4 regions of the Megasphaera indica genome follow, and region 4 is predicted to be linked to each of the others. Evidence: riboswitches for the same ligand, from Rfam matches in the RefSeq annotation. Region 4 holds a riboswitch; each other region holds the start of a gene.

Region 1 (8,070 bases), on a different contig from region 4:
TTCCGGTCATCCTGGCAGCTCTCTATCGGCTGTCGAAATCATGGCCACACTTTATTTTACAGATGTCTTTACCTGTTTTCCTGACCGGCCCCATGCGCCGGAACGGGACCGTTTTGTCTTATCCAAGGGCCATGCGGCCCCAGCTTATTACAGCATTTTGGCCCATAAGGGCTATTTGCCCCTGGCCTTGCTCGATACGCTGCGGACGGTTGGCAGTGCCCTCCAGGGCCATCCCAATTTGGAAAAACTGCCCTGTCTCGACTGCGCTGTCGGCTCTTTAGGCCAAGGCCTGTCCATTGCCAACGGCATTGCCCTGGCCTTGAAACTGCGCCATGAAACACCGGAAGTCTTCTGTCTCATCGGCGATGGGGAACAGCAGGAAGGCCAGATTTGGGAAGCTGCCGCTTTTGCCTCACAGCACCATTTGGACAATGTTTGTCTGATTGTCGATTGCAATGGCCTGCAGCTCGTCGATTCCTTGGTGTCGATCAAGAATATGGAACCGATAGATGCGAAATGGGAAAGTTTCGGCTGGCATGTCCTCCGCGTGGATGGCCACGATACAGATGCCCTGTACGACGCTTATGGCGCTGCCAAGGCCTATCGCGGCAAGCCGACGGTCATCCTGGCCCATACGGTCAAGGGGAAGGGTGTATCATATATGGAAAATCAAGCGAAATGGCACGGTGCGGCGCCGGATGAAGCCCAGTACCGCCTGGCCATGGATGAACTGACAACGGAGGTGCCGTAATGGAACGAGTACCGATGCGCGACGGCTATGGGAAGGCCCTGCTGGAACTGTGCCGCCTTCACGACGATGTCCTCGTCCTCGATGCGGACGTCGCCAAATCGACGCGGACCGAATGGATCCGCCAGGAATATCCTGAAAAATATATCAATGTCGGCATATCGGAACAAGACCTGGTCGGTACGGCAGCCGGCCTGTCGCTGACGGGCTTCGTCCCCTTCATTTCGACATACGGCGTCTTTTTGACAGGCCGGGCGTGGGGACAGATACGCAATACGGTCTGTTATAATAATCTCAACGTCAAGCTCGGCGGCGCCCATGCCGGCATTTCCGTCGGCCCTGACGGCGCTACCCATCAGGCTCTGGAGGACATCGCCCTCATGCGGGTCATTCCCCATATGATGGTCATTACGCCTTGTGACTGGTGGGAAACGTATAAGGCGACGATGGCCGTCTATGATATCAAAGGGCCGTCATATGTCCGCTTTGGCCGCAATCCGGCGCCCGTCGTCACCGATAAGGATACGCCTTTTGACCTCTATAAGGCGGCCATCTTCCGGGATGGGAGTGATGTGACCCTCTTCGCCAACGGCCTCATGGTCCATGAAGCCCTGACGGCGGCGGATGAACTGGCCCGGGAAGGTATTTCGGCCCGCGTCGTCAACATCCACACGGTCAAACCGCTGGACCTGGATACGGTCTGTACTTGTGCGGCTGAAACGGGGGCCGTCGTCGTCTGTGAAGAACATCAAATCATGGGCGGTCTGGGAGGGGCCATCTGCGAAGCCCTGGCCCAGCACTGCTGTGTCCCAGTAGAACTCGTCGGCATCCAGGACCGCTTCGGCGAATCGGGGAAACCGGATGATCTCCTGAAAGCCTATAATCTCTCGGCCAGCGACGTCATCCAGGCCGTCCATAACGTGTTGAAGAGAAAGTAAAGTGGCTCGTGGTTCGTGGTTCGTGACTCGCAGCCTCCCCTTGAGAGGGGAGGTGGCCTGAAAGGCCGGAGAGGTTAAATTTAACACCATCCGCTAACAATGGACCAGAAAGGGCCGCCCTTTGGGACGGCCCCTACGATGAAATAGGCTGTCGTACGTGCGACAGCCTATTTTGTCATGCTAAGTCCGTATAGAATTTTTCGATGTATGCAAAATCGGTAATTCGTTGTTCCTTTATCGTTAACTGATGTATAATAGGAATAACTACTTTTTGGAGGCGAGTTATCTTGTATACGAAAGCGTTATTGACCGACCTGTACCAGTTGACCATGATGCAGGGCTTATTTTTTGAAGGCAAGCACGAACAGCAATGCGTGTTTGACCGCTATTACCGGACCAATCCCTTCCAGGGGGGCTATACGGTCGTGGCCGGGCTGGAACATCTCATCGATTATGTACACAATATACATTTCAGTGACGACGACCTGGCCTATCTGAAGAGCACCGGTTTTTTCCAGGACAAATTCCTCGATTACCTGAAAGACCTGCGCTTTACGGGCGACATCTATGCCATGCCCGAAGGGACCGTCGCCTTTCCTCAGGAAGTGCTCCTGCGCGTCCAGACCAAGAAGGACGAAGCCTTACTGTTAGAAACGTGCATGTCCATGATCATGAACCATGAAAGCCTCATTGCCACCAAGGCTCGCCGCGTCCGGACGGTGGCTGGTAAGGACAACCTCATGGAATTCGGCCTGCGCCGGGCCCAGGGGAAATCGGCCGGTGTTTACGGCGCCCGTTCGGCCATGATCGGCGGCTTTAACGGGACCAGCAACGTCCTGGCTGGCGCCAAATTCGGCATGCCCGTCTTAGGGACCATGGCTCACAGCTGGGTCATGAGCTTCTCGTCGGAACTGGAAGCTTTCCGCGCCTATGCCCGCCAGTACCCGAACAACCTCATCCTCCTGGCCGATACATATAATACGCTGAAACAGGGCGTCCCCGATGCCATTACGATCTTCAAGGAAATGAAGGCTGCCGGCACCCTGCCCAAGGCTTATGGTATCCGCCTGGATAGCGGCGACCTGGCTTATTTATCGAAAGAAGCCCATAAGATGTTTGCCGATGCAGGCTTCCCAGATGCCATCATTGCGGCCTCGAATGACCTCGATGAAAACCTCATTTCCGAATTGAAAGCCCAGGGCTGCGCCATCAACTCCTGGGGCGTCGGCACGAACTTGATTACGGCCAAGGACAGTCCGTCCCTGGGCGGCGTCTTCAAACTCGTCGGCCAGTATGACGATGGGAAATTCGTGCCGAAGATCAAGATGAGCGACAATGCCGAAAAGATTTCCAATCCGGGCCTGAAGAACGTCCTGCGCATTTACGATAAAGATACGGGGAAAATGAAAGCTGACATCATCATCCTCGAAGGTGAAAGCATCGACGAATCGAAAGACCTGCTCCTCCAGAGCGATAAAGCACCGTGGCGCTCGCGGACGATTCCTGGCGGGACTTACCGTGTCCAGAAGATGCTCGTCCCCATTTTCCAGAAAGGCGAACTGGTCTATCAGAAACCGGACCTCAAAACCATCATGGCCTATGCAGACCAGCAGATCCAGACTTTGTGGCCCGAATACCTGCGCCTGGTCAACCCGGAAGAAATGTGGGTCCAGCGCAGCAGCAAGCTGTCAGCTTTGCGCGATAAAGTCTTGAAAGAAGAATCGGCTCATTTCTTTTAGGGAGATGATTCCATGAAGGGAGCTATCATCGGCGATATTGCCGGCTCCATCTATGAATTCGATGAAACAGCGGAATCCCTGGATTTTCCTTTATTTGTTAAAAACAGCCGTTTTACTGATGATACGGTGACGACTGTAGCCGTAGCGGCAGCCCTGATGGAGGGGAAGGCATCCTGCTGCGGCTATATCGAACCCTTGCGGCGCCAGCTCCGCTACTGGTGCCGGAAATATCCCGACGCCGGTTTTGGCGGCCTGTTCCGCCGCTGGTTCCTGGCCGACGAGGCACCGGCTTACGGCAGCTATGGCAATGGGGCGGCTATGCGCGTCAGCCCGGCCGGCTGGATTGCCGATACTCTGGAGGAAGCCCAGGCGCTGGCAGAGCTGACAGCCGTCGTCAGCCATGACCATCCCCAAGCCATCAAGGGTGCCATTGCCGTGGCGTCGGCTATCTTCCTGGCCCGGCAGGGGAAGGAGAAAGAGGCGATTGCCGCATATCTGCGGTCGCATTTCTATGATCTGTCCCGGACACTGGCCCAGATACGGCCGTCTTATGGCTTTACCTGTACGACGGACGATAGTGTGCCAGAAGCCATCGAATGTTTCCTGGAAGGGACGGACTATGAAGATACGATCCGCAAGGCGATTTGGCTCAACGGCGATACGGATACGCAGGCAGCCATTGCCGGCAGCATTGCCGAAGCCTATTATGGCGTGCCCGATGCCTTGTGGCAGCAGGCCCTGCCATATGTCGGTGACGAAGAAATGAAGGGCGTCATTCGACAGTTCTATGAAAACTATATTGGTTCGAGGGGGAACTCTTTTGATTTCAACAGAGACAAGCAAGAAATATGAAAAACTCCAGCAGATCTTAAAGGACATGGGCAGTGTCGTCGTCGGCTTTTCCGGCGGCGTCGACAGCACCTTCCTGACCTATGCGGCTCACCAGGCTCTGGGGGACCGGGTCCTGGCCGTGACGGCCGTTTCGGCGACCCTGCCGGGCAGTGAAGCGGCTGATGCCAAGGCCATGGCCAAGGTCATCGGCGTCGAACACCGCCTGGTCCATTCGACGGAATTCGAGGACCCGGACTTCGTCCAGAATCCGCCAGATCGCTGCTATATCTGCAAGAAAATACGCTTTACGTCGCTCGTGGCCCTGGCCAAGGCCGAAGGCTATCAGTGGGTCGTCGACGGGGGGAATGTCGATGACCTCGGTGATTACCGGCCGGGTATGAAAGCCCTGCAGGAATTATCCGACGCCGTCCGCAGCCCGATGATCGAAGCGGGCCTGGCCAAGGCGGATATCCGGGCTTTGTCGAAGGAATTCGGCCTCCAGACCTGGAATAAGCAGAGTGCCGCCTGCCTGGCCAGCCGCGTCCCGTATGGCGTGGAACTGACGCCGCACCGCCTGGCTCAGATCGATGCGGCCGAAGCCGCCGTAGCGCCTTACGTCCAGGGCTCCCTGCGCGTCCGCTATCACGGCGATGTAGCCCGCATCGAAGTCGCCGTCGATGAAATCCCGTCGGTCCTGGCCCATCGGGAGGAAATCGTCCGGGCCATCAAGGATACGGGCTTTACGTACGTCACCCTCGATTTGGGCGGCTATGAAATGGGCAGCCTGAACGACGTAATCCATACTGATGAGGAAGTAAAGTGATATGGCTATTTCAAAGAAAATAAAAGATGAAATGCTGCAGCGGTTCCAGGACCAGTACGGTATCATGAAACCGGCTCTGCACTATAATTCTCCTTTTGAATTGATGATTGCCGTCATCTTGTCGGCCCAATGTACGGACGAACGGGTCAATATCGTGACGGCCGGCATGTTCCCGGAATATAACACGCCGGAAAAGATGCTGACCCTGGGGACGGCGGGACTGGAAGAAAAGATACGGACCTGCGGCCTCTATCGCAGCAAGGCCAAGAATATCCTGGCCAACTGTGCCATCCTTTGTGAAAAATATCATGGCCAAGTGCCGCAGACTTTCGATGAGCTGGTGAAACTGCCCGGCGTCGGCCGCAAGACGGCCAATGTCCTGGTCAGTATCTTGTTCAATACGCCGGCCATTGCTGTTGATACCCACGTCTTCCGCGTGTCCAACCGTCTGCAGCTGGCCCAAGGGACGACGCCGCTGGAAGTCGAAAAGGGCCTGCAGAAGGCCATTCCCAAGGAATGGTGGAGCCGGGCCCATCATTGGCTCATCTGGCATGGCCGCCGGGTCTGCAAAGCCCGCAAGCCTTTATGCGATAACTGCTTTTTGGCTGACCTTTGTCCCAGTTGTCAGAAGTAAAACGTTAAATCAAAATAAATACATTGACAAGTCGTTAAAAATTTTATAAAATAACACCAATACAGACAAATTTCATAAGTTATATCGAGAGCAGCTGAGGGACGGGCCCGATGACGCTGCGGCAACCTGCCTACGGTAAGGTGCCAATTCCTACAGGCTATTCCTGAAAGATATCATTATGACTGAGGCGCAGCTTGGAGGCAGCGCCTCTTTTCTTTTGGCGTATTATGTACTTATTTTCACATCATTCAATCATTCTTAGGGGGTATTTTCATGAACAACAACTCTTCTGGCGGCAAGGCTATCCGGGGGCTGGATGTGCTCATCCTGGGATTCGCCTTCTTTGCCACCTATTTTGGCGCCGGCAATTTGATTTTCCCGCCCCAGCTCGGTTTGAACAGCGGCAGCGATTTCCTGTCCGGCCTGGCTGGCCTGACCCTTTCGGGTATTTTTCTTCCTATCTTCACGCTCATCGTCATCGGCCTCAACGGCGACGTCCACTCCATTACTGAACGGGTAGGGAAGAATACGTATAACGTCCTCCTGGCAGCCCTCATGCTGGTCTGTACCTTCGTTTCCATTCCCCGTACGTGTGCGACGGCCATCCAGCTCGGCATCCAGGGCAACCTGCCGGCAGCACCGTTCATCCCGCTGGTCATCGCCTATTTCGTCATCAGCTTCTTCTTCGTTGCCGACCAGAACAACGTCATGGACCGCATGGGCAAATACCTGACGCCGCTCCTGGCCCTAATCCTGGTCATCGTCGCCTTCGTCGGCATCTTCAATCCACTGGGGACGCCCGTCGCTCCGGCTGTGGACCATCCCTTCGTCAATGCCTTCCTCGGCGGCTATAATACGGGCGACGTCCTGGTCAGCTTCATCATGGCCGCTGTCTTCATCAGCTCCATTTACGGCAAGGGCTATACGACCGTCGGCCAGCGCAATAAAGTGCTCATCTACTGCGGCATCGTTTCCTTCGTCCTGCTGCTCATTATCTACGGCAGCCTGCTCTACATGGGCGCCTGTGTCAGTGGTGACTATGCGCAGAACATCGGCCGTGCGGAACTCCTGGTCGCCATCATCCAGCGCGTCGGCACGTGGGTCATGGTTCCCATGGGCATCGCCGTCGTCCTGGCCTGCCTGACGACAGCCATCGGTCAGATTGCCGCCGTTGCCGAATTCACCAGCACGGCTACGGGCAACCGCATCAGCTATAAACAAGTCGCCGTCGCCTGCTGCATCTTGTCGGCCCTGACGGCCCTCCTCGGCGTCGACGGTATCGTCACCTACATCGGCTGGATTTTCGGCGTCTGCTATCCGCCGTGCCTGGCCCTCCTGGTCTTGGGCATCATCGGCCGCTTCATGCCCAATAACGGTGCTTACAAGGGCTCTGTCTACCTGGTCACGATCTTCGCCCTTTTGGAATCCCTGCCGGGCCTGAGCAGCCTGGGCTTTGCTAAAGCCATCGTCGCCGCTACGCCCCTGTCCACATACGGTTTCGGCTGGATCGTGCCCTTCATCATCGGCCTCATCGGTGGCTCCATCATCGGCCATTTCGTATCCGCCTCAGAACCCGTAGAAGCCGAAGCGAAATAAGATAGTTTGTGGTATGGAGTCTGTAGGGGCGCCACGTGGGCGCCCCTACTAGCCACTAAAAATAGACTGCCTTTTAGGCAGTCTATTTTTTTCCCGACTTGCATAATCAATGACTTATCTCTATAATTAAAGAATAATCTCGAGTAAAAGGGGGTAATTTCATGGATTTGAAAAAACTATATATCGATGGCCAGTGGGTGGCGCCCTTGTCTGGCCAATATATTGACGTAGAAAATCCGGCGACGAAAGAAATCTTCGCCACTGTCGCCGCGGCTGGTGCCGATGATGTCGCTGCCGCTGCCCAGGCGGCTGCCAAAGCTTTCCCGGCCTGGTCGGCTATGCCGCTGGAAGACCGCATCACCTTCATGAAGAACCTGCTGGTCCAGATGATTAGATTGGAACCGCAGTTCGTCGACGCCGTCGTCAAGGAATTAGGGGCGCCTGTAGCCTTTGCCAGGACCAACCATATTGGCTACCAGTTCGTGCGGACCCAGTCGTATATCGACTTGGCACCGGAATTGCCACTGGTCGAACATCTGTCCCAATCCGTCGTCTACCGCCGGCCTTTGGGCGTCATCGGCTGTATCACGCCGTGGAATTATCCTTTAGGGCAGATTATCCAGAAAGTCGTACCGGCCCTGCTCGTCGGGGCGACGGTCGTCCTCAAGCCGAGCCAGCATACGCCGGTGACGGCGTACTACCTGGCCGAAGCCTTTGACCGGGCCGGTTTCCCCAAAGGCGTCTTCAATCTCGTCGCCGGC
Region 2 (8,070 bases), on a different contig from region 4:
ACCAGAAGCACCTGGATTACCTCTATTCGCTGGAATATGCCCTGGAAAATACGAGTACGAAAGATGAAATCGCCGATATCAAGGCCGAAATGAAACAGATGAACCTCATCAGCGGCCACAACCGGGACAAGCTCAAAAAAGAATCGGCCCAGGATATCCTGACCCTCCAGGCCGACGGCCTGGACATCTGGGTCGGCCGCAACAACCGGCAGAACGACTTTTTGACCTTGAAGAAAGCCCATCCCTATGACCTCTGGTTCCACGTCAAGAACCAGCCCGGTTCCCACGTCATCCTGGCCTGCCATAACGTGACGCCGACGGACGCCCAGATCGAACGGGCTGCCCAACTAGCCGCCTACTACAGCAAGGCCCGGGAAAGCTCGAAAGTCGAAGTCGACTGCACCCTCGTGCGCCACGTCAAGAAACCGGCTCATGCCGTCCCAGGCTACGTCATCTTCACCGACCAGACGACGTACATGGTAGAACCGAAAAAATAATGGTTTGTGGCTCGTGGTTCGTAGGGGCAGGCCGTAGGCTCTCCTCATAGGAGAGCTGTCAGCGAAGCTGACTGAGAGGTTGCCTTTTATCGTTTGAGGTTTGGTGTATGATGTTTGAGGCGATGGTTATTTGCTTAATTTGTGGTAAAATATTGCAAAAATCAAGCCGTTTAGGGTATAATGGGATATTGAATAGACTAATAAGGGGGTTCGTAAATGCGAAGTATGACTGGTTTTGGCAGCGGTTCCGGCAACGACGGGAAACTGGCTGTCACTCTTGAAATGCGCGCTGTGAACCAACGTTTTTTGGAATTGAATATCCGCATGCCTCATGCTTATCTGGCCCTGGAAGACCGGCTGCGCAATGGCATCAAGGCCGTCCTCAAGCGGGGCAAAGTCGACGTCTTCGTCACCGTCCAGGACCTGGACCCGGCGGCACCGGATGTCCGCGTCGACCACGCTGCCTTAGGCGCCGTCAAGACGTCCTTGCAGGACGTGAACGACCGTTTCTTTGAAGGTAAGGCCGTGACCCTCGGCGATGTGACGTCCCTAACCAAGGACTGGTTCGTCCAGACGCCGCCGGTCATCGATGCCGATGCCAGCTGGCCGCCTTTTGAAGCCGCCCTGCAGGGTGCCTTGGACAGCATGGTCGCCATGCGCGAACGGGAAGGGGCCAATATCAGCCGGGATCTCCTCAGCCGGGCCGATAAGATGGCAGCCCTCGTCGAATCCATTGCCAGCCGCAAGGAAATCATCGTCCAGGCCTATGAAGAACGGCTGGAAAAGAAAATCCTGGCCCTCATGGATAAGGTCCAGGCCGCCGTTCCCGATGAAGACCGGCTCTTGCAGGAAGTGGCCATCTATTCGGATAAAGTCGATTTCACCGAAGAAGTCGTCCGCTTCCGCAGCCACTTGAACCAGCTGCACGCCATGCTGCAAAGTCCCGGCGAAGTAGGGCGCAAGCTCGATTTCCTCATCCAGGAAATGAACCGCGAGACTAACACCATCGGCTCCAAGGCCGGCGACCTGGCCGTGACCGAAGCGGTCCTGCAGCTCAAGAATGAAATCGAAAAGATACGCGAACAGGTGCAGAATATCGAATGATGAATTTCAACTTATTAAATATCGGCTTCGGCAATGTCGTCATGGGCGACAAAGTCGTGGCCATCATCAGTCCTGAGTCGGCGCCCATCAAGCGCCTCGTCCAGGATGCCCGTGATGGGAATACCCTCATCGATGCGACTTTTGGCCGCAAGACCCGGTCGGTCCTGGTCATGGACAACGGCTGGATCATCTTGTCGGCCTTACAGCCCGAGACGATTTCTCACCGCATCGTTCCCGCCGGCAGCGATTCCTTCTGGGAAGATGCCGCTGACGACGGGGAAACAGAAAAGGAGTAGTAATGCTATGAATGATTCCGGATTGCTCATCGTCGTGTCCGGCCCGTCCGGAGCCGGCAAGGGGACTATCTGTTCTGCTCTGCGGGAACAGTTCCCCAATATCCAGTATTCCATTTCCATGACGACCCGTGATCCCCGGCCCGGGGAAGTAGACGGCGTCAATTATTATTTTGCCGATAACGCGCGGTTCGAGCAGCTCCTGGCAGAAGATGCCTTCCTGGAACACGCCAAGGTCTACGACCATTACTACGGCACGCCCAAGAAGTACGTCTACCAGATGTTGGAAGAAGGCAAGCATGTCATGCTGGAAATCGACATCCAGGGAGCCATGCAGGTCAAAGAACGGTATCCCCAGGGCGTCTTCATCTACATCGTACCGCCCAGCCGGGCTGTGTTGGAAAAACGCCTCCGCGGCCGCCAGACCGATTCGGACGACGTCATCGCCGGCCGCCTGGCCAAGGCCCGGGAAGAACTGGACTGGATCGACCGCTATGATTATGTCATCGTCAACGACGATTTGGATAAGGCCGTCGACGAAGCGGCTTCTATCTTGAAAGCCGAACAGTGTAAAGTGACGCGCAATGCCCATCGCATCGCCCATACGAAAGAATTGTACAAATAATAGGAGAGATGAACTATGTTAATTAAACCGACTCTTGAATCCCTGATGACTAAAGTGGACAGCAAATATACGCTGGTTACGCTGGCTGCCAAACGGGCCCGCCAGCTTACCGATGGCGACGAACCCCTCGTCGACGTCGATACGACGAAAGTAGTTTCCATTGCCATGGAAGAAATCGACCAGGGCAAGATCACGTATGAAGCACCGCGTGACGGCATTAAATAACACGGAGGTGTTTTCCATGAGCTTGGAAAAGAAAAAGATTGTCTTAGGAATCACTGGCGGCATTGCGGCCTTCAAGGCGGCTTCTATTGCCAGCCAGCTCCGCAAGCGGGGGGCCGAAGTCAAATGCATCATGACCGACCATGCGACGAAACTGATCACGCCCTTGACGATGCGGGAAATTTCCGGCAATCCCGTTGCCGTATCCATGTTCGACGATGTGCCTGAATTCAACGTAGAACACATCGCCTTGGCCCGCTGGGCCGACGTCTTCGTCATCGCACCGGCGACGGCCGACATCATTGGCAAAGTCGCCAACGGCATTGCCGACGACATGCTGTCGACGACGGTCATGGCTACGACGGCACCGGTCCTCATCGCACCGGCCATGAATACCAACATGTATCTCAATCCCATTACTCAGGACAATATGGCCAAGCTGAAGAAATTCGGCTATCATTTCATCGCTCCCGACAGCGGTCATCTGGCCTGCGGCATCGACGGCGTCGGCCGCCTGCCCGAACCGGATACCATCGTCGACTACATCGAGCTCCTGGCCTGCCGCAATGACCTCCTGAAAGGGAAGAAGGTCATCGTCACGGCTGGTGGCACGCGGGAACCTATCGACCCGGTCCGCTTCATCGGCAATCATTCCAGCGGCCGCATGGGCTTTGCCATCGCCAAGGCTGCCGTTATGGCCGGTGCTGAAGTCACCCTCGTCGCCGGGACGACGGATAACCTCAAGACACCTGTCGGCCTGGCCCGCCGCATCGATGTCGGCAGTACGCGTGACATGAAAGCTGCCGTCGATTCCTATTATGACGACTGCGACCTGGTCATCAAAGCCGCAGCTGTCGCCGATTACCGTTCGGCCCATCCGGCGGAAAACAAGATCAAGAAAAACGACGATACCCTGACCATCGAAATGGCCAAGAACCCGGATATCCTCTATGGCCTGGGCCAGCGCAAGACCCATCAGACCCTGGTCGGCTTTGCTGCCGAAACGACGAACGTCATCGAATACGGCACGAAGAAGCTCAAGAAGAAGAACCTCGACATGCTCGTCGCCAACGACGTCAGTGCCGAAGGAGCCGGCTTCAAAGGGACGACCAACATCGCCACCCTGCTTTTCCCGGACGGCTCTATGGAAAAATTGGAAAAAATGGATAAAGACGAACTCGCTGCCATCATCGTAGCCCGCGCGGCTGCCATTATGGCGAAAAAGAATAGTTGATAGCAGGGAGTTTGCAGAAAAAGGACTGTCGCATGTGCGACAGTCCTTTTTAGCAGTCAGCAGCTAGCTGTTAGCAGTTAGCAAATGAATTTAACTTTAAAAGTGTCTTTACAAACTATGGGCCGATCACAAAAAAATACACGGCCCGTGGCCTTGTGCGTAGGGGACGCCTGGAAGGCGTCCCGCTGTGATATTCGATCATAGCCCATTCGGGCTTAATAGGGCTTAATAGTATGTTTTTTTAATCACGAACCACGAGCCACTAACCACTAACCCGCCCTACGATGGCTTTGGCAAAGCCGTTGAGGTTGGTCGGGCCGACGGAGAGGATGGGGCAGTTATTTTCTTTGGCTTCCGTAATGGCCCAGCGGACGAGGGGCGTCTTGCCGTCTTCCAGGTTGACGACTAAGAGGGACGCTTCTTTCAGCATCCGGTCATCGCCCGGCTGGCCGCTGATGAGGAGGACGGCACCGAAACGGCGCTGGATGCGGCGCTGCCAGTCGGGATCGCCGCCGGCCAGGGCTATCTGACGGCCCGTGAGGAAGCGGTCCAGCTGGCGCGTATAATCGCGCTGGGTCATGAAGGAGGGCAGGTCCAGGCCGCGGTCTTCCGGGTCCCGGACGGAACGCGACGCTTCCTGGGGCGTCACTTTCCGCGGCGCCTGCCCTTTGGTCAGATCCGGCCGCACCTGGCGCTTGTTGAGTTCCTTGCGCAGGGCCAGGAGTTCGGCAATCTGGTTGGATGCCGTTTCCTTTATCTTTTCGATATACTGTTCCTGCTTGCGGATGCGGTCTTCGTACTGTTTGCGGTCCTGTTCGCGGCCCGTCCGTTCCGCATCGAGTTCCTGGCGCAGCCGTTCCAGTTCAGAAAGGACGGCCGTGCGGTTCTTGGCTTCCAGGCGCAGGCGCAGGAGTTCTTCCCGGTCGGCGTCCATCTGGGCTTTTTCTTCCCGCAGCTGCTGAAGTTCTTCTTTTTCTTTGCCCATCATCATGGCCGGCGTTTCCTGGCCGCCAGTGACGGCTTCGTCGGACCAGGGCTGGTCGCAGATGGCCATGAGATAGATGCCCAGGGCATGGGCTGCCGCGTGCTTGGCCATCTGCACGTCTTCAAAGACGTCGGTCAAGCCGAGAATCTGACTGTCCGTCTGGAGCATGAGCAGGTCGATGATGCCCATATAGGAAAAAGATTCCATAGTCTGCGCCATATCGTAGCGTTCGAGGTGGATCGTGCCGGCGTAGATTTCTTCCGGGTTCTGTTTGGACGTATAATACGTATTGATGAGCAGCCGGTCGGCCGTCCGTTCGTAGATGCGCAGTACCAAGGCGTCTTCCTGGTCTGTGCCGGTGTGGCGGCTGAAGGTCAGCCGTTCCTGGGAAAGAAGGGTCGTCACCAGGCTCGGGGTCTTGTACCATTTGCCGAATACTTCTACCCGCTTGGCCAGCCGCAGGTCGCCGGGCTTGCTGCAGGTTGCATAATCAAAATAAGGGTCGTTGAAGAATATATCTCTAGGCCGCAATTTGGTCATATCTAATCATCCTTTCTATCTTCTCCATTATAACCCTGCCTATAGGGCAACGTCTAGTAGACAGGGCAACGTCTAGTAGACAATGTTTTTTAGGCATAAAAAACACTTGCAAAATAGGCGGACTTGAATTATAATGGATGAGCAAACCAAATAAAGAACCATCAAGAGACGACGGAGGGACTGGCCCTGTGATGTCGCAGCAACCTTCAGCTATGAAAGGTGCTAATTCCAGCAGTGATATACTGGCAGATGGGGATTAGAAGCCCCTCTCATGAAGTCATGGATGAGGGGAATTTTTTTTAAGGAGGATCACTCATGGCAAAAAATCGTGAATTCTTTACATCCGAATCCGTCACCGAAGGCCATCCCGATAAAATGGCTGACCAGATTTCGGACAGCATTTTGGATGCCATTCTCGCAAAAGATAAAAACGCTCGTGTTGCCTGCGAAACCCTGGTAACGACTGGTATGGTACATGTCGTCGGTGAAATTTCTACGACGTGCTACGTCGATATCCCGCACATCGTCCGCGAAACGATTCGTGACATCGGCTATACCCGCGCTAAATATGGTTTTGACTGCGACACATGCGGCGTCCTCGTTTCCCTGGACGAACAGTCCCCGGACATCGCTATGGGCGTCGACGATGCCTTGGAAAAGAAAGAAGGCAATACGGATAAGTTCGATACTATCGGCGCTGGCGACCAGGGCATGATGTTCGGCTATGCTACCAACGAAACGGACGACTACATGCCGCTGCCGATTTCCCTGGCACACCGCCTGGCACGCCGCCTGGCCAAAGTCCGCAAAGACGGCACACTGCCGTATCTCCGTCCCGATGGCAAGACCCAGGTCACTGTCGAATATGAAGACGGCAAACCGGTCCGCATCGATACAATCGTCATTTCGGCACAGCACAGCCCCGAAGTCGGCCGCGAACAGATCGAAAGCGACCTCCTCGAATTCGTCATCAAACCGGAACTGCCGGAAGGCTTGTTCGACGACAAGACGAAACTCTTCATCAATCCGACTGGCCGTTTCGTCATCGGCGGTCCTCAGGGCGATTCGGGCCTCACAGGCCGTAAGATCATCGTCGATACCTATGGCGGCATGGCTCGTCATGGCGGCGGTGCTTTCTCCGGCAAGGACCCCACAAAAGTCGACCGCTCGGCCGCTTATGCAGCCCGTTACGTCGCCAAGAACGTCGTCGCTGCCGGCCTGGCCGATAAATGCGAAATCCAGCTGGCTTATGCCATCGGCGTGGCCCGCCCGGTTTCCATCCACGTCGAAACCTTCGGTACGGGCAAAGTCCCGAACGAAAAGATTGTCGAACTCATCGAAAAGAACTTCGACCTTCGTCCGGCTGGCATCATCGCCATGCTCGACTTGCAGCGCCCGATTTACAAACAGACTGCTGCCTATGGCCACTTCGGCCGCAACGACCTCGACCTGCCTTGGGAAAAGACAGACAAAGCCGAAACGCTCCGCAAAGAAGCCGGCTTATAAGAGGCGGTTCGATAAACTGAACATCCAGAAAAGAGGCTGTCCCATTAAGACAGCCTCTTTTTGGGTGTTGAGTTTGCAGTTTGTAGTTTTTTAGTGCGACAGCCCCATACAAAGGAGGTGTCCTTTTGATTGCTGAAATCATCATCAATACGACGGCGAAACGGCTGCAGCAGACTTTTTCCTATACCGTTCCCGATGGTCTGGCCGTCCGCGTCGGCAGCCGCGTCCTCGTGCCCTTTGGTCATCGCCGGGAAGAGGGCATCGTCGTCGCCCTCCATGAACAGCTGGACGAACCGGCCGATTTCACGCTGAAGCCCGTCGAAGGCCTGCTTTCGACGCAGACCGGCTTCCAGGAAGAAATGATCCGCACGGCCATCTGGATCCGCGACTACTATGTCTGCAACCTTTCCGAAGCCCTGCGCCTGTTCATGATCGACAAGAAGGGCTTGGTCCGCCAGGAACTCTTGTCCGTCGGCCCGGCTGCGCCTGTAAATCCTGAAGGGCGGCAGCTCCAGGCCTATGTCGCCGACAAGGGGAGCCGTGAAAAGGGCAGCCTTGTCCGCCGCTTCGGCAGGGACCTCGTCGAAACGGCCCTGGCCCGCCAGGTCCTGACCAGCCGGACTTATTACAAGAACCAGATTGCCGACAAGATGGAAGACTGGCTTTCCTTCGTCCACGATGATGACGAAGACATCCTCCACGGCCGGCGGCGCCAGCAGGAACTGCTCAAGGCCTTGAAAGAGAAGGGGGAAGGGGCCGTTTCCTATTGGCAGGGCCAGGGCTACAGCCGCGACCTCATGCGCCGTCTCTGTGCGACAGGCCTGGCCCGCTGGAGCCAGCGGCCGGCCAGGACGACGAATATCCTGCCGACCCTTTCTGGAGATGCTCCCTTTACGCTGACACCGGAACAACGCCAGGCAGTTAAAGTTATCGGAAGCGATGAACAAGGAAAAACCTACGTCCTCCACGGTATCACCGGCAGTGGCAAGACCGAAGTCTACATGCAGCTGGCCAGCCAGGTCCTGAAAGAAGGCCGGCAGGTCGTCGTTTTAGTGCCGGAAATC
Region 3 (8,070 bases), on a different contig from region 4:
CATCCTGGCCACGGCCTTTGGCGGCGGCATCAACGCTTTCTTGTACAGCGTCGCCGGGGCGGCTTTCAGCCTGGGTGCCATGATGGTCCTGCAGAAGACGGGGAAATTCTCTATCATCGGTGTCAGCACGGCTGGCGGTATTTTCCACAACCTGGGCCAGGTCATCGTGGCCTCTTTGGTCGTAGAGAATATCAAGATCATGCTCTACCTGCCGATCCTGGCCGTCGCCGGCACGGGAACGGGCATCCTCATCGGCATTACGGCTATCTTCACCTTGCGCCATTTGAAGCGGCTGCCCATTTACCGGCGCATGCAAGAGGAAAATCAGGCGATTAATTGATTCGGATGGAGTCGAGTACTTCGTCAGCGAGCTTTACCTTATCTTCTTTGCTGCCGTCGCAGGCTACGACGACGATCCACGTCGCCGGGCCGTCGGCAAAGCCGATGAGGCGGGCCTTCATGGATTTATCCTGATACGTGAAGGTAAAGGTCTGGACGACGGCGTGCTGACCGCTGACCGTCGTCGTGTCCTGGCTGACCGAGACGTTCTGGGCGTCGATTTTCGATAATACGGCGCCGGCTGCGGCTTCGGCCGTCTGGTTGAGGCGCTGGCTGATGGCCTGGCCCTGGCTGATGTGCAGGTCGTCGTACATCTGCTGCGTGTCGATGCTGTTGGTATAGATGGCGATGTACAGGCCGCCGTCCATTTCACCGTACAGGCGGCTGCCCTTGAAGTACCGCTGGGTCAGCGGGTCTACGGGGACGGGGAAGTCGAGCTTCTGGAGATTTCCCGGCAGTTTCAGGGAAATGGCCGAGCCCATGCCGTCGACGCGGCGTTCTTTGAGGGTAATCGTATAGCAGGCCGTCAGGCTCAGGGTAAGGATGAGCAGGCATAAGGCCAGACAGAAGGAACGGATTCGGGTATGAGTCATGAGTGCACCTCGCGAAAGTTATTTGAAAGGCAGGTATCCCCAGGATACGAGCAGGTAAAAAGCGGGATATAGAATAAGTATATATAAGAGCTGTGTCGTAATGAAGGGCGCCATGGCCAGATTGACGTTCAAGTCGTAAAGGCGCTCCGTAATCAGGGCGTTGATGGCACAGGGCGTAGCCATGACGATGACAATCGTCCCCAGGAGCACCGGGTCCGACGTGAAGCACAAGGCCAGGAAATACGATGCCAGCGGCGTCAGGACCATCTTGATGGGAATGAGGTCCAGCGTCTGGCGGGCATAGTCCTTGAAGTGGGAAAAGTCGATGAGGTAGCCGACGGGGATGAGGGCTACCCAGGCGCTGACGTGGATCAGGGCCTGGAAAATCGTCGTCCCCGCAGCGGGCCTGGGGATGCCGGCGGCGTGTAAGGCCGTGCCGATGACCAGGGCTACGACGGACAACTGGTTCCAGTTGATGAAGATCGATTTCCAATTATCCTTGAAAAAGACAAAGAAATTGCGGTCCTTGCCGCCGTGCTGGTAGTAGTAGCCCATGGGGAAGAGGACGAAGAACATGAGCAGGTTCTGGAAGACGCCGATAATCTGGACGTAGGCATAGGACATTTCCCCGTAGAGAATGTAGCTGCACAGGCCGCCGAGCATCCCCGTGTTGGCCGGAATGGCGGCGATGAGGTAACTGCCTCGGTCGACGAAGGACGAGAATTTGCGCTGCCGTCCCAGCAAGAGGACGACGGCCAGCGGCAGGAGGCCGTTGAAAAAAGCGAAGAAAGGCAGGCTGAGCAAGTCCGTCCGCATGGGCAGGACCCAGAAGCTGAGCAGGGTCAGGGACGTCATGATGACGATGATGTTGAAGCGGATGAGCCAATTCGACTGGTCCGGCGTCAGCCAGCTCCGCCTTTTGGTGACATATCCGGCAATCATGGGCAGGATGATGTCTGTGAAAATATAAACCATCCGGAGTGTCGTATCTTCCATGGCCGGATTCCCTCCCTTTACTTGCGGGCAGCGCGGAAGGCGTCGGCCAGGGAGAACGTCAGCGGTTCTGCCGGCTTGGTGGCGTCGATGATAGGCTGCATGATATCGCGGAATTCTTCTTTTTTCTTCGATAAGACGTAGAGCTTGGACGTGTTGCGGGCATCCCAGAGGGCGTCGTGCATCTGGCCGTCGAAGGTTTCTCCCAGGGTGCTGATGGCCTTGTCCAGGGAAATGACGTTATCCAGGCCCAGGAGGTTGCAGTAAATCTGCTGGAAGTTCTGCCAGTGGTCGAGCATCCAGCGGACGCGGTCGTCGTGCTCGTCGATTTCTTTGAGGCGGAGTTCGCAGTCCAGCTGGCGCCAGTCATTTTCACTCCAGGCGAACATTTCGTAGGCATTGGGGCAGCCTTCGTTGCACCAGGTCAGGAAATGGTCGAAGGCCTGGCGGAAATGGGGTTTCCCGGCCAGCATTTCCATGGTGATACCTGTCAATTCCTGACAGGTCTGATTCATGGCTGTCGTATATTCGGGCAGCACATATTCCTTATACGACGAGATTTCATTCCCGTCTTCGTCTATTTTGACAGCACCGATTTCGATGATTTCTCCTTTGCAGATGCGGCGCGCTTCCTTCTGGTCCCGGCCGATAGGGTTCATCTCGAAATCGACAAATACGGCTTTCATGAGAGTGTCTCCTTTCTGAATCTGATGACAACCATTATTATACCATAAGTAAAGGGCTTATCGCACGTGCGACAAGCCCTTTTTAGAGGATTCAGGCGGGCCGCCCTTTGGGCGGCCCCTACGAACCACTAGCCACTAGCCACTAACCACTAACTACTCGCTGCTAAAACGCCGGCAGGATGGTTCCCTGGAAGTGTTCTTCAATGAATTTCTTGATCGGTTCAGACTGGTAGATTGCCAAGACTTTCTTGTATGTTTCGTTGTTTTCGTCGCCCTGACGGACTGCCATGACGTTGGCATACGGCGAATCCTTCGATTCGACGAGGATCGAATCTTTCTGCGGGTTCAGGCCGGCCGGGATAGCGTAGTTGGTGTTGACGCAGGCCAGGTCCGTATCGTCGAGGGAGCGGGGAATCTGAGCGGCGTCGAGTTCGACGAACTGGAGGTTCTTGGGATTTTCGGTGATATCTGTTACCGAAGCGTCGACGGAGTTGCCGTTTTTCAATTTAATCAGGCCGGCCTGCTGGAGCAGGAGCAGGGCGCGGGCACCGTTGGTCGGGTCGTTCGGGATGGTGACTTTGGCGCCGTCCGTGACGTCTTTGATGTCTTTGAATTTATGGGAGTAAACGGCCATGGGCAGGATAATGGTCTTGCCGATGGAGGTGATCTTCAGGCCTTGTTTCTTGACGACGTTGTCCATGTACGGCTGATGCTGCATGGAGTTCATATCCAGGTCGCCTTCGGCCAGGGCCTTGTTCGGCTGGACGTAGTCGTTGAATTCGACGACTTTGATAGTAATGCCCTGTTTAGCTGCTTCTTTAGCGACTTCTTCCATGACTTCGGCATGAGGACCGGCAGTGACGCCCATCTTGATTTCTTTTTTGTCACCGGAAGCACCGGAATTGGAAGACGAACCGCAGCCGGCGGCAAAGAGGCACGTCGTCGTGATGAGAACGGCGGCGAAGAGTTTTTTTACTGTTGCGTTCATGTAATCATTTCCTTTCTGGATAACGGATAATAAGGGCTTGCCGGTCAAAAAGAAAAGCCGTCATACAGATGACGGCTCAATTTGCGATTCGTTCATCTGCCGGTATACACCGCTGGACTTGGCACCTATCCCGATAGGGGGTTGCCGCAGCGTCATCGGGCCATTCCCTCGACTGCTCTTGATGAAAGACAATGTATGGTTGTTGGTGTACATATTATCACCTGGAAGAGAATCTGTCAAGAAATATTGTGCTCCTTGAGGAAAATTTCTTTTTATGTTATAATAATACCGCTCATCGGAGGCTTATGCTCGTATAGTATAAAGCCGGATAAGATGTCACTTCAGTCCTGCAGCGGAGGAAGGGCGCGTACGTAAACGCGTCTTTCGATAAAGATGCAGGACAGGGTGGTTTCTTGTCCGGCTTTTTTTAGTGTGAGGTGACAGAAATTGATGAATAAACGAGATATCCTTTGGCAGATTTATAGTGCCAAAGCCTTTTACTTCCTCGGCGGTTTCGGTTTTACGTCGTGGGCATCGCTCATTCCCTTCCTGAGGCAGCAGCTGCAGATTCAGGACGACCACCTGGGGTTCCTCTTATTGGCCGTCGGCTTAGGCGCCCTGATCATGATGATGCTGGCCGGTTCCATTGCCGGGCGCCTGGGCTGCCGCCGTTCTTTGACCATCGCCGGCCTAGCCATTGCCGTCGTCCTGAACGTTCTCTGTTATGTGCCGGCTTATGCAGCGGCCTTGGTTATGGCCGTCCTCCTCGGTTCGTTCCTGGGACTGCTCGACGTCGTCGTCAACATCAACGGTATCTTCATTGAACGGAAAGTTCACAAGCGCCTCATGTCCGGCCTGCAGGCCATGTGGTCCCTGGGGAATCTCGCCGGCGCTGCCTTTTTTGCTTCCCTGCTCCACCTAGGCTTTTACTGGAAAATCGTCATGATTGCCGGCGCCGTCTTCATCGGCCTCTGCGTCTGCTTCTTTGCGCCCCATCTCCATGGGGAACGGCAGGCATCCGGCAAGGGCGCTTCCCTGGTCCTGCCCAAGGGGAAAATCGTCCTCATCGGCCTGGTCTGCACCATTGCCTTCCTGGTAGAAGGTTCTATCAACGATTGGAGCGGCGTCTTCATGACGACGGAAAAGGGCATCGACATTTCCCAATCCGGCTTGGGCCTGACCCTGTTTACGGCGTCGGCCTTCCTGGCCCGCCTGCCCGGTGACTCCCTGACCATGCATTTCGGGCCGCGGCGGCTGCTGGCCCTGTCCCTGCCCGTCGCCTTTGCCGGCTTCCTGGGCATCCTGCTCATCAGCGGCGGCCCCTTCCTGTTTGCATCGTACATCCTCATCGGCGTCGGCTGTGCCAATACCGTGCCGATCTTTTATTCCTCTTTGGGGACGCAGAAAGACATGCCCGTCGCCGATGCCGTCGCTGCCGTCAGCACCATTGGCTACGTCGGCATCCTCCTGGCACCGGCCGTACTGGGCTTCATCGGCCGGGCCTTCAGCCTGACCGCCTCCTTCGCCTTAGTCACGGCCCTCCTGATCATCATGTCCATCATGGCCATGCGGCTCTTGCGGGGGAAATAGTTTGTAGTTTGTAGTCGGGGATGTGTAAGAATCCCGTGACCGACTTGCGTAAACGGGCGCCCCACGTGGGCGCCCCTACTAACCCCTAGCCCCTAACCCCTAACCACTCAAAAAGCGGCTGTCGCATATGCGACAGCCGCTTTTTTTACGCATCAATCACTTTCCCCGGGTTGAGGATGTCTTTCGGGTCCATGGCCCGCTTGATGGTCTTCATGATTTTCAGTTCGCCTTTTGGCGTGAACTGTTCCATATATTTCAGTTTCTTGGCACCGATGCCGTGTTCACCGGCCAGGCGGCCGCCGACGCTGTAGGCATAGGCGTAGACCTGCTGGTGGAATTCTTCGACGTTCTTTTCCCATTCTTCGTCGCTCATATCCATCTTGCAGAGGACGATGTGCAGGTTGCCGTCGCCGATATGGGCGTTGATCTTGACTTCAAAGGGATAGTTCTTACCGATGTCCATGATTTTTTCAATGGTCCCGGCAATTTTATGTACCGGAACGACGACGTCGTCCGTGAGGAAGACCTTGCTCTGGAGTTCGACGGACGTCTGGCAGTTACGGCGCATATTCCAGACGCGGTCGTCAGCTTCCAGGACTTCGGCAGCGCCCGATTCTTCACAGATCGTGCAGACAGCGTCCATCTTGGTGTCCAATTCGTCTTCGTGGAACGTTTCGACGGTGATGATGACGTAAATGCCGTCGTCGTAGTGCGGCATGTCCTTGTAATGGCAGTAGTCAGCGCAGCCGCGGACGTAGGAATTGTCCATGTATTCGACGCTGGTCGGGTCGATGCCGGCTTTCATCAGCTTCGGCACCATGTGCAGGGCCTGGCGCGGGTCCGTGTAGATGGCCAGGACGTCGAAGCGGTACGGCGGCAGGGGGATGAGCTTGACTGTGACTTTGGTGATGATGCCCAGCGTCCCTTCACTGCCGATGATGAGCTGTTCCAGGTCGTAGCCGGTAGAGCATTTCTTGAGGATGCGGCCGCATTCGACGATATCCCCTGTAGGCGTGACGATTTCCAGGCAGTAGACCTGGTCGCGGGTGACGCCGTAGCGGACGGCGCGCAGGCCGCCGGCATTGGTGGCCAGGTTGCCGCCGATGAGGCAGCTTTCGGCGCTGGACGGGTCGCCGGCATACATGAGGCCGACTTTTTTGGCGGCGTTCTGCAAGTCTACCGTGCGGACGCCGGCTTCGACGGTCATGTACATGCCTTCTTCATTCAGTTCGATGATCTTGTTGAGACGGTCCATGCAGAGGACCAGGCCGCCGCAGACAGGGATGGCACCGTCGGCCAGGCTGGTGCCGCCGCTGCGGACGGTAATGGGGAAGTCGTATTCATTGGCCAATTTGACGATGTCCGAGATTTCTTGGGCATTGGCCGGCGATACGGCTGCTTCCGGGAGATGGAACATGGCCGGATTGGTTTCATAGTCTGTCTGATACTGTAAGAGCAGGTCTTTATCGGTCTTGACATAAGTCGGACCGGTAATGGCCTTTAATTTTTCAATGATTTCTGCCGTAATAGGCTGATAAGTTTTCAAGCGAAGGGCCTCCTTATAAAAATCGGTTGTCTTATTTTACCACGCCCGCTTTGCTTAGGGAAGGCATCAGAACTTGAAATCGATTGTTGCCGAGACGCCGACGCCCTGGACGCGGTTGAGGTTGGTGACATTCGTCGTCGCCATTGGGATGAGGGCATTGGCCCGGGCGATGCCGTTGAATTCCCCTTCCAGCTGAGCCACGGCCTTGACCTTTTCGACCTGTGCCGATGGGCCGATGACCTGGACGGCGCCGATATATTTACCCGTACCGACACTGACGATGGGGACGACTTTCGTCGCGTAATCCGTGCCGACGCCGTTCTTCATGAGCAGTTTGTTGAGGAAATCATTGATGGAATCACCGTATTTGGAAACGAGGACGGAAATGCCGCCGACTTTCAGGATAGAGCCGAGGTTGAAGGCCTGGACGGCCGTGCCACCGGCAAAGCCGAGGAGCGATGCAACCGTAACGGCTGCGATGAGTTGTTTTTTCATGGAAATACCTCCTAATTTACACTTTTTTGGGACTTGTGCCGCGGGCCAGCGAGGCCGCGACGGCGAGGAAACAGAGGACGGCCAAGATGACGAACGAAGCGTGCAGGGCGGCTACGACGCCATCCGCATAAGACGGCTGTTTGGCCGTCTCTGTCGTCATGATGAAGGTGACGACGGCCATGCTCAGGGCCTGGCCGAGGTTGCGCGATAAGGCCAGGATGCTCGAAGCGATGCCGTGATGCATCTTTTTGACCGACCCCATGATGGCGCTGTTGTTGGGCGCGCCGAACAGGGCTGCGCCCAGGCCGATGAAGACCAGGAATGCGGCGGCGCCGCTGACGGGGATGTGCGGGAACAGGGCGAATGCCGTCAGCCCCAGGGCCGTCAGGACGAGGCCTATAGAGGCAATGCCCCGTGGGCCATATTTATCCGACAAGTCGCCGGCCCGGGGCGACAAGAAGGCCATGATGATGGGCTGGACTAGGAGAATGGCTCCGGATACAGCCGGCGGCAGGCCGAGGATGACCTGGAAATAGAGGGATAACAGGAAGGACACGGCATACGTGGAGCTGTACTGGATGAGGGCAGCCAGGTTGGACATGGAAAAAGTCAGGTTGCGGAACAAGTAAAGCGGCAGCAGGGGATGGAATGATTTCCCTTCGTGGATGACGAAGACGATGAGCAGGACAATACCAGTCCAGAAAAAGGCACTGTATTTTTCAAAGGACGACAGGCCATAAAGTGCGCAGAGAATCCCACTGACCGATAAGGCTGAACTGACCAGGTTGACGAAAGGCGCGCCGTTGGCATACCATTCTTCTTTGATGGGCCGGATGAAGG
Region 4 (8,070 bases):
CTATGACTACACCTTGGCCCTGCGCGGCGTCACCACGACTGACTTCATGACGGCTGACTGGGCGCGTATCCCATACGACGTCCTCGATAAAATTTCCAGCCGCATCGTAAACGAAGTAGACCACATCAACCGCATCGTGTACGACATCACCAGTAAACCACCCGCAACGATTGAATGGGAATAGTTGCAAATTGCCTCACAAATCGCTTAACCAAGCCGTTTGTGAGGCTTTCTTTTTTTCAAAAGTTCCAAAAGTGTACCAAAAAATTAAAAAAAACTTTTTTGGGGGCCTATTTTTGCCAAATTTCTCGAACAAAAAAAGTGCATTTTTATACGTATGAAATAAAATGGTTACAAAAGCCGAGTAGATTTGCAATGTAAAAATATACACGGCCAACGGCCTTGTGCGTAGGGGCTGCCCCAGACAAGGCGGCCCGCTGTGAGATTTAAATATAGCCTGTTCTGATATAATGGCAGGTCTTTATGAATTTGAAATGGACAAAGCAAACAGGCGCTGTCTTCGCGTGACAGCGCCTGTTATACTAGATTTTTGATGATTGAATTTTTCAAGTAGACGGCAATGTCTGCCTGTGATATACTGAATCCGAGGTTTTGCCTAAAACGGTAGGCGGTTGGTCCCTTGCTTTTCCCGGAGGGACTTTGTGTGCCCCTCCAATCCAAATGGAAAGGAGGGGAGGACAATGACTTTAACGGTGGATCTGTTTATCAGTATACTATCTTTCGGTATGGCCGCATTTGCAATTGGTTATGCCCTAGGTCAGAGTTCAAATAAAACACAAAAATAGCCGCCAGAGACCCCCATCTTAAGCGACTATTTTTGTTGACTTATCGGGGCCAACCGTCTATCGGCAGGACCTCTTTTCATGTCTATTATAACGTCATTTATTTATCTTCGTCAAGCGGATACTATGTGATGGATTTAGGCAGTTAGCCTTTACTGTACAGTTGTGGAGTCGGACTCATATGCGGCTTAGCCGCGAGATACTCAAATCGTATTACGAATATGTGCCACTCGTCATAAATTCCGGCTATGCACAAAATTCATGCGGCCTTTTTGGCCCGTCAGGCGCCGACCATAAGAAGGCGCCTGACGGTTGCCAAAACGGACAGTTGTGGCTGTCCGCCTTTATCAGGATGGCCCCTACAGAATCGTAGCCAGGCGATGAAAAAGGAACGTCGGTTACCGATTACAAAAAAATATACACGGCCAACGGCCTTGTGCGTAGGGGCCGACCCGGACAGGGCGGCCCGCTGTGAGATTCAAACATAGCCTATTCTGATATAATGGTAAGTCTTTACGAATCACGAATCACATGACGTGTCATTAATTCTGAATTTACAAACTTCCTTTGCAGGACTTTATAAGTTTTTTGTAGAATCTATATAGCATATCTTGAGATTGAGAGGTAAGCTTTTTTAAGGAGGATGAGGCATATGATGAAACGAATTGTAAGTATGTTGCTATTTACTGGAACTTTATTGATAGGAAATACAGTGTTTGCCTTTTATGCAGATGAAAGCTCTGCTGTTAATCTTGGGATGGTTCAATCCTATAGCCGTTCAGCAATCAACGTTATTGATGATGACGGCACGGCGTATACTTTTGTTTATGATAATAGGCCTCATTCGGACTTAGGTTTTTGGAAACTTGAAAGCGAAGACCAGTGGCATCAATGGGAATTCGGCTTGCAACAACAATCTCACATGGAACAATTGGCTAGCTGTGGTTTCTATGCGTTGAAGACTCTTGGAAAATTGTAAGCGCTTGTGAAACGGGAAGGGCGTTATTATGAAGAAATTACTTATTTTCACTCATCCTTCGGGAATGTGTGGATTGAGCTTTGGTGTGGAGAATGGTAAAATCGTTTCGATTACAGCCTATATGGATCAATAGAGAGGGTACTCTACAAACGAACTAACAAGTCTCTTTTCTGGTGCCGGTCTTACAGTGGCAGTAGGTTATGATGTTACAGGAGGAATGACGTATGGATTATCGCAAATTTGGTGAAACTTATTATATTCGGATGGACAAGGGGGATGAAATCATCAGCACGATTCTGGGAATTTGTCAGAAAGAACAGATTGCATCGGCCATTTTTTCGGGCATCGGCGGGTGCCGTTCGGCAGAAATACAGACGTTCATCCCAGAAACGGGCAGTTTTGAAGTTCAAGAGCTGAAGGGGATGCTGGAGCTGGTTTCGTTGACAGGCAATATCGTCAGCGATGATGATGGAACTTATTTTCATCATACTCACGCTGCTTTTTCTTATAAACAGGATGGGGAACATCACGTTGCGGCAGGGCACATCAAATCGATAGAAGTACTGTACACGGCAGAAATCGAATTGCGCCCCGTTATAGGAGGACGGATTCGGCGGAAATATGACCCAGAAACGGGGACCGGCTTTTGGGATTTCGGGCCAGAAACGGATTAAGCTGGCCACTGTCTTGTACCTCCCGATGGTCGGCACTTCTGAGGATATTTTCACTTTATACCTAATAGTGTACTATTTGAGTAAACATTTTATATGTTTGATGAATGAATATCAATCATCCAGAGCAGTTGAGGGACTGGCCCTATGATGCTGCGGCAACCTCCGTGGGGACGGAAGGTGCCAATTCCAGCGGGAGTTTTCCCGGCAGATGAGCGAGAAATGGAAGGGATTTTGCGCGTCATCTGTAGCTGATGGCGCGCTTTTTTTATGGCTTTGTCATCGGCACGTCTTTATTTATTTTGTAAAAGGGGTGTTCGTATGAGTAACGAAGTATCTGCACAGGCCGTCAACCGGTCGGGCCTGTTGCGAAGCGAAGACTGGTGGGCCGTATGGCTCGGATTATTTATCGTCGTCCTCGGTGCCGGACAGATCTGGCACGTCGATTTGCTCGGCTGGGCTGCTAAGTTCGGTGTCTGGATTATCGTCTGGTTCATTTACCATCTCAATGACCCGCGGGCAGCCGTCGCATCCGGGGCTGGCAAGGTTTCCAAACGGGAAATCTGGGAACGCTTCCCGAAATTCATCATTGGCTTCGTCCTGGCCCTGGTCGTCATTTTTGCAGCTGGCTGCAGCCGGGCATCGTCGACGCTGCGAAAGCCGGCGCCGGACAGGCTAACCTCCTGCGGGCCGTCTTCTTTGGCCTCTGCTTCTTCTCTATCGGCCTGGTCACGAATGTACGCAAGCTCTGGAAATCCGGCCTGGGCCGTGTCATCGGCGTCTATGCCGTAGCCCTCGTCGGCTTCATCATCTGGGTCGGCCTGTTCATTTCTTACATCTTCTATCACGGCATTGTTCCGCCGACATTATAACTTCATCATAGAAAGGATTGATTGCTATGGCATCGCGAATCACTTCTGCCGCTTCGACGGCTGACGAATATTACTACAACCAAACCGTAACCCCGACAGACGCTGCGACCCATACGGGCCAGCTCGAACGGGATGCAGACGAATATTTCCCCTTGCAGCCCATCGAAAAGAAACTCTGTGCCTATTCCCTGGGATTGGGCCTGATGGCCTTGTTCATCGTCATCTTTGAAGTCTTCGGCTGAGGCTTATTATGGAAAAAGGGCTTGTCGCATGTGCGATAAGCCCTTTTTTATTTATTTTTCGTTGTCGAGATTTTTGAAGCGGACGAAGTCGAGGACGGCCTTCTTATTGGCATCGTCTAAGGTACGGTAGAGGGATAACAGCTGGGTTTCGTCAGGCGAGAGCGTACTGGTCAGGGAATCCGTGTCCGGTTCCATGCGCACGTCGTACCCCATGAGCCAGGATTCGGAGACATGGAGGGCACGGGCTATGAGCATGACATTGGTTTGTTTTGCTTTCCAACGTCCATTTATGTAGGAACTGATGATACCGCGGGTCAGGCCGGTTTTGCGGGCCAGGTCTACAGCGCGCATTTGACGGTATTCAAGGGCTTGTTTCAGGCGTTTTCCAAAAATATTATTTTCCATGGGGTAACCTCCTTTTTCTTCCACAAGTATACAATAAACGTTTAGAAATCTCAACATTTTGTGCAAAAAGCCTTGACGATAGGCTGTTTTTATAGTACTATTTTTTTGTGAAGAAAAGTACAGATTTCAAATCAAAAAAGGAGGACCCTATGACGTATGATTATTCTAAACTCTACGGCCGCATGGCAGAGATGGGCATTACCCGTGAAGAATTGGCAAGACAGTTGGAAATAAGCCGCTCTACGCTGTATTCTAAGCTGACTTCGCGGACTGAGTTCACGCAGGATGAAATCCGTAGATGTGTAGAGATTTTACGTCTGGATGTACGCGATTTGTCACTGTATTTTTTTAAGACTAAATAGTTTCGATACCAAATCAACAGGAGGGAAAAAGATGCTGAAAAAATGGATTTCCACAGGTGTATTTCTATTGTGCCTGATGTGCAGCCCTATGGCTTTTGCCTATGTCGATGATGCCGGTGTCATGAACCAGTTCGACTATGACAATGCGACACCCCTTTGGGATTACATCAATGCCAATGGTTATCGTTTCTATGGACAAAGCTCGATGGATGACCAGTACATCAAGACCGATAACAGCATGTTCATCACCATCAGCCGCGGCGGCTTCTTGGGCGATTTTTACAGTTATCCTGCTGGGACGCTGACACAGTTGATTTTCTTGAAGCCCGGCCCGATGACCGATAAGGGCATCCAGGTAGGTGACAAGGCGGAAAAGGTCATCAAAGTGTATGGGCAGGCATATCCTGCTGACCGGAAAGACGTGTACAGTCATGATCCGAATACCGGGTTCTGGGTACAGGGGACGAGTAATTACAAGACGAACTATGGCGACCAGCAGAAATTCCACTATATGGTCCTTACCTATTATGACCGCCAAGGTCATCACCTGCATTTTCTGGCCGATAAACATTCGGAACGCATCAAAGCCATCATTTACTGGAAAGGCCGGCCTAATTTAGGAGAAACGACGTATGCGCAAGGTATCATGTATGGGCTGTCGAACTTAGGACTGACGCGGTTCGTTTTAGAAAGTGAAATGAAAGAACATCCGTTGAAATCAGGATGGCGCGCTATAACCGATGCTTGGCACGGGATTTAAGATAAGGAGGAATTTGCTATGAAATGTTATAATCATCCGGACCGGGATGCAGTAGGGACGTGTGTGGATTGTGGAAAGGGATTGTGCCAGGAATGTATGGACCTTTGGACCATTCCAGTCTGTACGGATTGCAATTTGAAGCGCTGGCAGGCCACGAAGCATGAGGTATTCAAAGAATTTGCCATTACAGCGGTCTTCGCCATCATCGGTCTTGTCTTTGCGTTCCATGGATATAATGGGCTGTTCAACGCCATCGCAGTCATTTGGATGATGGCCGGAGTTTATCCGGGCTGGAAGATGCTGACCCGGATTACGCCGAATGTTTTCTTGATATTGCCGCTCATCGGCTGGGTCTTATACTTTTTCGTAAAATTCTTTATAGCCATGCTGATTGGCTGGATTTGCCTGCCTGTCCGGCTGTTTAAGAATATACGGACCTTGAAAGAGGCCAAAAAGGTAGAAATGGCGGCGGCTTCATTAAAATAAATGCAGCTTAGGGGACTATCGCATGAAGGCTGGTTCCATCGTGCGAAGTCCCGTTCTCTTTAAAGGTTGTAGTACGGAGTTTGTAGAAGAGAGCTTTAAATTAAAAAAACATTTACGAAAAACTACAAACTGTAAACTTAATGCTCAAAAAAGGCTGTCTTTGTGCAACAGCCTTTTTTTGCATGTGTGTTAAATTTGCAGAACCGTGAAGAAATAGTGGGCTATTTCTTCTGGCGGGATGTGGAGTACAGATACGATTTTTCGGATTTCATCCTGCGTGAAGTCACTTTGGGAACGCAGTTTCTTGGCGAGTGATTCAGGACTGATGGAGATTCTTCTGGCCAATGCTGGAATTGTCAGTGAACGGCTTGTCATGAGGTCTTGTAAGGCGCTGTAATCGTAGATGTCGTTTCTTTGTTTCATGAGAGCTCCTCCTTCCATGTTTTCTTTTTTTTTGCGCCTTACAAGGAAACCGCCTGCGGCCAGGGAACAAGGGCGGCGTAGCCGTGCTATTTACCCTTGTTCCCTGGCCGCAGGTGGTTAGGCTCTTAAGCAAAAAAAATTCCGTTAGGTCTTTTTATTTTCGTTAGGACTCTTTTCGGCCGGCGCACGTTAGTGCGTACGGCCGCGATTTTTTTAGGCAATTGTTAACCCCATCTCGATGAGATTATGGTCATGTATCATTCGTTATCTCATACAGGCGATAGGAAAAGAACACAGGCCGAAAAAAATCATGGCCAGTGGTCTTGTGTGTAGCGGCCAAAGCCTCCCATGTTAAGGGGAGGGGGACCACGAAGTGGTGGAGGGGTTCTTTACGGCAGCCCGCCAGAGAGAGTTCATCACATCTCATTCGAGTATAACGGCAGGTTTTTACGAGCTACAAGCCATTTGTCATGAAAACTGGGTATACACAGGCTTTACGGCGGGACGGCTTTTATCCGTCCCCTACGGAATCGCAATCAGGCGATAGAAATGAACGAAGGTCCCAGACGGGGCATTTTTTACGAGCCGAGGGTCACTCGAGGCGATGTCGTTATTCTGAATATGTTGCCGCAAAGCGGCATCTGAGTCCGAGGCGGCCTGCGAACTGCGGTCTGCGACCGGCGGGGCCGTCGGCCCCGAAATTCGATGAACGACTTTACGCCTGGCCGTCAGGACTCTATCAAAGTTAAAAGGACTAGCGCATGAAGGTTTCGGCCATATCATGTGCTAGTCCTTTTTTTGAGGAGATAATCGGATTTTACCGCGTCTTATATCCCTGGTATTTGTCTTTTAACGTAGTTCGGCGAATCTTTGCCGTAAGCCGCGATGAAGTCGTTGATTCCCTGGCGGACTGTAGCGTCCCAGCGGGGGCTTTGGACGGCTTGGGCTTGTCATGATTCCTGGCCTCCTGTACCGTAGTTGACATTTTTACATACTGCATTATAGGCCCGGATTTTTTTGGATTTGTATAAAGTATGAAATAAATAGGTAAAATTGAGAGCCTAGGGATTGTTGTAATTACAACGGACAAAGAGGGTGTTTTTTTGATATAATATATAAATAGACTTTTTCTATATGCTATAGTGAACAGGAGGCGTTTTGTATGGCTTTTAAGAAACGTGTGGTAGGGGTCATCGGCTTAGGTCATGTCGGGGCTCATGTAGCTTTTATTTTAGGGGTCCTCGGGATTGCCGATGAAGTCAAGTTATGCGAAGTGAAGTCGGAAAAACTGGTCAGTGAACGGCAGGATATGATGGATGCCGTCATGTTCATGCCTCATCGTGTCAATTACACGATTGCCAGCTATGAAGAATTGGCAGACTGCGACGTCATCGTCAATGCTATCGGCGACATTACGCTCTGCGCATCGGGGAACCGCGACGATGAAATGCATTTCACTGTGCCTCAGGTCGCTGATTATATCCCCAAGGTCATGGCCGGCGGTTTCCAGGGCATCATCATCAATATCACCAACCCTTGCGACGTAGTTACGGACCTCATCGCTAAGAAGAGCGGCCTTCCGAAAGGCCATGTTTTCGGTACCGGCACGGGGCTGGACAGCTCGCGCCTGGTCAGTGCCATTTCCCAGCAGACCGGCCTGGATCATCATTCCTTCTCGGCCTACATGATGGGGGAACACGGCAATTCCCAGATCGTCCCCTGGTCGCTCATCAAGTTCGGCGGCAAATCCCTGGCAGAACTGGAACAGAATCCGGCCTATGTCTTCGATAAGGCCCGCGTCCAGGATGAAACCATCCATGCCGGCTGGGTCACCTATTCTGGCAAGCACTGCACGGAATACGGCATCAGTATGACGGCAGCTACCATGGTCCGGGCCGTCCTGCGGGATGAACGGAAAATCATGGCAGCCAGCGCGCCTTTAGATGGTGAATACGGCGAAACGGGCATCTTCTGCGGTGTCCCGTCGGTCATCGGCGCCAATGGCATCGAAGAAGTCATCGAATATAACCTGCCGGAACAGGAAATGAAGGACTTCAAGGCCTGCTG

The links. A riboswitch is a leader RNA that binds a small molecule or an ion and turns the genes downstream of it on or off. The one in region 4 is predicted to bind S-adenosylmethionine.
Region 1: it holds a riboswitch for S-adenosylmethionine, as region 4 does, so the genes downstream of both, ACFCTO_RS00495 (branched-chain amino acid transport system II carrier protein) here and ACFCTO_RS08040 (hypothetical protein) in region 4, are expected to answer to the same signal.
Region 2: it holds a riboswitch for S-adenosylmethionine, as region 4 does, so the genes downstream of both, metK (methionine adenosyltransferase) here and ACFCTO_RS08040 (hypothetical protein) in region 4, are expected to answer to the same signal.
Region 3: it holds a riboswitch for S-adenosylmethionine, as region 4 does, so the genes downstream of both, ACFCTO_RS04525 (MetQ/NlpA family ABC transporter substrate-binding protein) here and ACFCTO_RS08040 (hypothetical protein) in region 4, are expected to answer to the same signal.

Annotation. Positions count from the first base shown of each region.
Region 1 covers NZ_JBKKJR010000001.1:84,787-92,856, forward strand. The annotation lists gene ACFCTO_RS00465 (transketolase) at 1-751, shown strand, start outside; gene ACFCTO_RS00470 (transketolase family protein) at 751-1,686, shown strand; gene ACFCTO_RS00475 (nicotinate phosphoribosyltransferase) at 1,974-3,425, shown strand; gene ACFCTO_RS00480 (ADP-ribosylglycohydrolase family protein) at 3,438-4,277, shown strand; gene larE (ATP-dependent sacrificial sulfur transferase LarE) at 4,246-5,079, shown strand; gene nth (endonuclease III) at 5,081-5,713, shown strand; SAM riboswitch class I at 5,792-5,890, shown strand; gene ACFCTO_RS00495 (branched-chain amino acid transport system II carrier protein) at 5,987-7,309, shown strand; gene ACFCTO_RS00500 (aldehyde dehydrogenase family protein) at 7,471-8,070, shown strand, end outside.
Region 2 covers NZ_JBKKJR010000011.1:58,504-66,573, forward strand. The annotation lists gene ACFCTO_RS07145 (Rqc2 family fibronectin-binding protein) at 1-497, shown strand, start outside; gene ACFCTO_RS07150 (YicC/YloC family endoribonuclease) at 714-1,601, shown strand; gene remA (extracellular matrix/biofilm regulator RemA) at 1,601-1,897, shown strand; gene gmk (guanylate kinase) at 1,905-2,519, shown strand; gene rpoZ (DNA-directed RNA polymerase subunit omega) at 2,535-2,744, shown strand; gene coaBC (bifunctional phosphopantothenoylcysteine decarboxylase/phosphopantothenate--cysteine ligase CoaBC) at 2,761-3,975, shown strand; gene ACFCTO_RS07175 (hypothetical protein) at 4,238-5,500, opposite strand; SAM riboswitch class I at 5,656-5,756, shown strand; gene metK (methionine adenosyltransferase) at 5,816-7,006, shown strand; gene priA (replication restart helicase PriA) at 7,132-8,070, shown strand, end outside.
Region 3 covers NZ_JBKKJR010000005.1:94,705-102,774, reverse strand. The annotation lists gene ACFCTO_RS04545 (Gx transporter family protein) at 1-340, shown strand, start outside; gene ACFCTO_RS04540 (hypothetical protein) at 333-932, opposite strand; gene ACFCTO_RS04535 (AEC family transporter) at 951-1,928, opposite strand; gene ACFCTO_RS04530 (3'-5' exonuclease) at 1,946-2,611, opposite strand; gene ACFCTO_RS04525 (MetQ/NlpA family ABC transporter substrate-binding protein) at 2,775-3,599, opposite strand; SAM riboswitch class I at 3,689-3,787, opposite strand; gene ACFCTO_RS04520 (MFS transporter) at 4,050-5,189, shown strand; gene ACFCTO_RS04515 (FAD-binding oxidoreductase) at 5,335-6,735, opposite strand; gene ACFCTO_RS04510 (hypothetical protein) at 6,802-7,230, opposite strand; gene ACFCTO_RS04505 (MFS transporter) at 7,247-8,070, opposite strand, start outside.
Region 4 covers NZ_JBKKJR010000014.1:16,659-24,728, forward strand. The annotation lists gene guaA (glutamine-hydrolyzing GMP synthase) at 1-184, shown strand, start outside; gene ACFCTO_RS08030 (hypothetical protein) at 1,456-1,782, shown strand; gene ACFCTO_RS08035 (PPC domain-containing DNA-binding protein) at 2,007-2,456, shown strand; SAM riboswitch class I at 2,569-2,671, shown strand; gene ACFCTO_RS08040 (hypothetical protein) at 2,775-3,245, shown strand; gene ACFCTO_RS08045 (hypothetical protein) at 3,352-3,567, shown strand; gene ACFCTO_RS08050 (helix-turn-helix domain-containing protein) at 3,619-3,972, opposite strand; gene ACFCTO_RS08055 (DUF739 family protein) at 4,122-4,334, shown strand; gene ACFCTO_RS08060 (hypothetical protein) at 4,366-5,094, shown strand; gene ACFCTO_RS08065 (hypothetical protein) at 5,113-5,580, shown strand; gene ACFCTO_RS08070 (DUF739 family protein) at 5,770-6,003, opposite strand; gene ACFCTO_RS08075 (lactate/malate family dehydrogenase) at 7,166-8,070, shown strand, end outside.